DNA from 2 places in the Paenibacillus sp. GYB004 genome. Region 2 is predicted to be linked to the other one. Evidence: a T-box and tRNA genes for the amino acid it is inferred to sense, from the RefSeq annotation. Region 2 holds a T-box; the other holds one or more tRNA genes.
What was found. A T-box is a leader RNA that pairs with one kind of tRNA and senses whether it is charged. The one in region 2 lies ahead of ileS (isoleucine--tRNA ligase), so its partner is inferred to be a tRNA-Ile.
Positions count from the first base shown of each region.

Region 1: it encodes a tRNA-Ile, which carries the amino acid that the T-box ahead of ileS (isoleucine--tRNA ligase) is inferred to sense. The anticodon was not compared.

Region 1 covers NZ_JARBDB010000035.1:130,415-132,805, reverse strand. The annotation lists gene PV433_RS15430 (phosphatidylglycerophosphatase A family protein) at 1-539, shown strand, start outside; gene PV433_RS15425 (hypothetical protein) at 705-911, shown strand; tRNA gene PV433_RS15420 (tRNA-Met) at 1,028-1,101, shown strand; tRNA gene PV433_RS15415 (tRNA-Ile) at 1,121-1,197, shown strand; tRNA gene PV433_RS15410 (tRNA-Leu) at 1,247-1,329, shown strand; gene PV433_RS15405 (hypothetical protein) at 1,484-1,915, shown strand.
Region 2 covers NZ_JARBDB010000031.1:117,353-119,743, reverse strand. The annotation lists partial or broken gene PV433_RS34085 (S-layer homology domain-containing protein) at 1-27, opposite strand, end outside; gene PV433_RS14070 (hypothetical protein) at 137-706, opposite strand; T-box leader at 901-1,154, shown strand; gene ileS (isoleucine--tRNA ligase) at 1,213-2,391, shown strand, end outside.

The DNA of each region.
Region 1 (2,391 bases), on a different contig from region 2:
ACAGCAAAGATGTAAAGGAAGCTGCACTGCGCAAGCTGCAGGAGCGCGGCGTACAGCTTGAAGATATCGCTCATATCGTCTATGAGATGCAATCTCCCTATAATGCGGGTTTGAAGCTGCAGTTGTGTCTGGAAAGCGTTCGGGCGGTGCTGGAGAAGCGCGAGATTCAGCATGCGATATTGGTGGGGATCGAGCTCGACCAGCTGGCCGAGAAACAGATGCTGTCCGAACCGCTGCAGTCGATCGTCGAGACGGACGAAGGGTTGTTCGGTTGTGACGAGACGTTGGCGCTTGGTTCGGTATTCGGCTATGGGAGTATAGCCGTTACGACGTTCGGTCATTTGGACAAGCATAAGGTCGGAGTGATCAAGCGGCTCGATACGAAAAGCGGGAACGGCGTCCATACGTTCCTCGACGATCTGGTGGCGAGCATCGCGGCTTCCGCAGCCAGCCGGATCGCTCACCGGATGCGCGACGAGGAGGAGCGCCTGGAGGCGGTTGATAACCCTGCGGTGCTTCGGGGAGAGCATGCGGGCTGAATAAACGGTGTAGAACCTCTCACGCAGAGATGCGGGGAGGTTTTTTTGCGGTCTTTTTCGTTTATAACGGGGGCGTAAGCGTTAGGGCAAATAGCGTGTTTCTGAAACTTTTTGCATAGAATCGTACCGATCCCGGTAAAAAAATGGGGGAGATGGGATATGCTAATGAGAGAACAAGATCAAAGAAAGGATCGGTCGGAATTGAAGATGCAATGGGTGTACTGGGTCAAGCTGTATGAAAGCAAATTCCAGGCGGGCTGTCTGGCCAAGCGGATGGAAGAGGATTGGTGGATCTACGGCTACGAATGCCCGCAGTCGGTGGAAGTGTTCAGGTCCAAGAAAGGCCGGTTCGGCGTCCGGTATCAGCTGTAGGGAACAAGAAAACTTACGGTTAGTACCACTAAGTGAAAAAAATATTGACATCCACTCTTCATATGGTGTATATTTATTTTTGTCGCTGTCGCGAACAGGACAGCATTTCCAAACGACGCGGGGTGGAGCAGCCCGGTAGCTCGTCGGGCTCATAACCCGAAGGCCGCAGGTTCAAATCCTGCCCCCGCAATAATCTTTTCCGCTCATTGGGGCCCTTAGCTCAGTTGGTTAGAGCGGTCGGCTCATAACCGATTGGTCGGGGGTTCGAGTCCCTCAGGGCCCACCAGAAATAGAATGCGGCAATCATAGATTGATAGGAACGTCCATACATACATGCCGGGGTGGCGGAATGGCAGACGCACAGGACTTAAAATCCTGCGGGGGCAACCCCGTACGAGTTCGAGTCTCGTCCTCGGCATAAACCTACAATCCAAAAACACAAAACGCTTGGTTAAAGACAGCGGGAGTTGATCCCCGTCGATAACCCGGCGTTTTTTTGTGCAGGCGAACCGGGTTCGACCTAGTTTTTGGGTGTAAACTCCAAGAGAACAGACTGCTTCCGGGATGTGTCCATGATGATCATTGAAAGTCTTGTCGACCGTAAAAACCAGGCGCCGTTAACGGTGCTGCTTAACCTGAAAAAGGGTGACCCGGTCGATCTGCGGCTGGAGGACGGTTCCTGGAAGGTATATGCGCACGGCGCCTATCTGGGGGCGATCCCCGATTCCTATGAAATAAACGGGAGCCGTTATCAGCATGCGGTCATAACTAAGATGGAGCGGACCGTTACGATGAATTTCTCGCTGCGATGTGTAACGGTTCAAGAACTCCAAGCGCATGCGGAAAAGCAGCGTGTGGAGACGGAACAATACAAGAAGAAGTATATCCAATATCAAAAAGAAAAAGAGTCGGACAAGTATAGACCGGGCACCTCCAGCGGCGTTAGTCTGTACGATAAAGAGCTGGATAAAGAGTTAACTTGGGATTATGACCCCGAGCCGTGACTTTGCCAAGTATCGTTGCAAAGCAGTGTATATGTGAAAGTAATTACATAGCAGTTAATCTGTAACGTCAGGAAAAGAGAGTTCAGCGGTTACGCGGCACATAAGGGCTCTCTATCGTTATCAATGATCTGGCAGCATCGATTGTTAGTAACGGATATCCGAATAGTGTGCCGGATTGCGGGGCTGTACTAAAGAAATAATGGGATGCAGGGCGGACGCACAGGACTTTAAATCCTGCGGGGTAACCTGAACAAGTTCAAGTTTAATCACCCATCTATCACCTGAAGAATGCAAACCACTATAGCAAACCAACTTAGTGAACAAACCATCCCCGATTGTACCACGCACATCCATCTATTCTTAAAACGATTCTGATTATCAACGAATATCCTCAACAAACACTTTACTCATTTATCGCTTATTTTCATTATATTTCTATTCTCAAGCCGTTATAATCCTTATAAAAATGAAACAGG
Region 2 (2,391 bases):
GAGCAGCTCGATATCCGCTTGGCCCCAATGCCCGGGAACACCGGAACGATATTTCCAGCTTCGTAACTTTTAGCGCAAGACTAGTTTCATAGTACCTTCGAACGAAACGCGTTTCAATCGGACGTAAGGCGCAAGTTTATGTTCTCCGCCTCCTCGACATCACGAACAGCACTGCCGCTGCCGCGATTACCAGCACGGATACCGCCGCGACCGCCGGAACGATGTAGCTCCCTTCGGCGACTGCCTTGGAAGGGTCGGGCGCTTGACCCGCGCCCAGCTCGGCCAGCTCCAGGCTCGCCGCGGACAATGGCCTCGTCATCTCGCACATGCCGGTCTCCAGCCGGTCCGACGTTCCGTAAGCGGAGACAAGATAGCTCTGGTTGACGGCAAATCCGGTATAGCCGCAGCTCGCCGAGCTCATCGCCGTGTACACTTCCGTCGTGGACGTAACCTGCCCCTTCCACACCGTCGTCACTTCGAACGTAACGCGAACCGGATCGGCCGACGATTGCGCGAAGCCGATTTTGCCCGGCTGCTTGACGTCCTTCACCTTCCCGGCGAAGATCGCCGTCTTCCGGTTCATCTCGGACTGTACGGACGGAGGCGCCGCGCAGGAACAAGCGAATACGTCCGCAGGAGCGGCGAACCCGATCACCGCCATAGCTAGCAAACTGCACAACAGGATGGTCCTCATACGTTTTCTCATCTTATCACCTCTGCCTTTAGTACGATGTCAGACCCAATAGGGAGAGTGGATTAAAAAGCGCTTGGCGAGTCTCTCTCCCTTTTTCAAAATACAACTCTGACTTTGTACTACTAGACGCACCGCAGCACCAATTTGTTCCACTTGTTGACAATGGAATTGGAATAGTGTACAAAAGAGTTAATTACATGCCATAACCAAATTCATTGACGAGAACGAGTACGCTAATCCCTTGTCCCCCAGAGAGTTGGCCCCGTGCTGAAAGCCAACGTTCAAGTGTTAGCCGAACATCCTCTCCGAGAAGGAAAGCTGAAGCGCACCAGTAAGCCGCCCCGGGGTCCCGCCGTTACAAGGGACGCGCATGATCGTGCGCAGTTGAGGTGCCGGGAGATTCGGAGCTTGGGTCGAACGGAACAAGGGTGGTATCGCGAGAGATAATCTCGTCCCTTAGAGGGACGGGATTTTTTTGTTTGATTATGGTTATGAACCCGAGAGGATGGCTAAGCGCGATGAGAAAAGTGGATGTCAAAGAAAAAGCAAGAGAACGCGAGCTCCGCGTACTAAAGAGATGGAAGCAGGAGGATACGTTCCGGCAGTCGATCGCAAACCGGGAAGGCAAGCCGAATTTCGTGTTCTACGAAGGTCCTCCGACCGCCAACGGCAAGCCGCATATCGGGCATGTGCTCGGACGCGTCATCAAAGACTTTATTTGCCGCTATAAGACGATGTCCGGTTACCGCGTCGTCCGCAAGGCCGGCTGGGATACGCACGGTCTGCCGGTAGAGCTCGGCGTCGAGAAGCAGCTCGGCATCTCCGGCAAGCAGGAGATCGAGAAGTACGGCGTTGCCAAATTCATCGAGACGTGCAAAGGCAGCGTGTTCGAATACGAGAAGCAGTGGCGCGAGCTGACCGAAGGAATCGCCTACTGGACCGATATGGATCACCCTTACGTAACGCTGACGAACGATTATATCGAAAGCGTGTGGCATATTTTGGCGGAGATTCATAAGAAGGGGCTGCTGTACAAAGGTCACCGCGTCAGCCCGTACTGCCCGGATTGTCAGACGACGCTCAGCTCTCACGAGGTCGCTCAAGGCTATGAAGACGTCAAAGATTTGAGCGCGACCGTGAAGTTCCGGAACAAGCAAAGCGGCGAGTATTTCCTCGCCTGGACGACTACGCCGTGGACGCTGCCGGCCAACGTGGCGTTAGCCGTTAACGCCAACCTCGATTACGTCAAAGTGAGGCAGGGCGGCGAGGTTTACATCGTGGCGGACAATCTGGCGGACAAATGGTTCAAGGAAGACTTCGAACGGCTGTCCGTTCATAAAGGCTCGGAATTCGTAGGCGCCGCTTACGAGCCGCCTTTCACTTACTTGACCGTAGAGAAAGGGTTTATCGTCGTCGATGCCGATTACGTCAGCGATTCGAGCGGTACCGGGATCGTTCATATCGCTCCGGCTCACGGGGAGGACGACTACCGGACGACCCGCCAGCACGGGCTCGACTTCGTAAGCGTCGTCGATCTGGCCGGCCGTTATACCGCGCAGGTCGCCGATTTTGCCGGACGGTTCGTGAAGGACTGCGACGTCGATATCGTCAAGAGCTTGTCCGAACGCAAGCTGCTGTTCGCCAAGGAGCGGTACGAGCACAGCTACCCGTTCTGCTGGCGCTGCAAATCGCCGCTG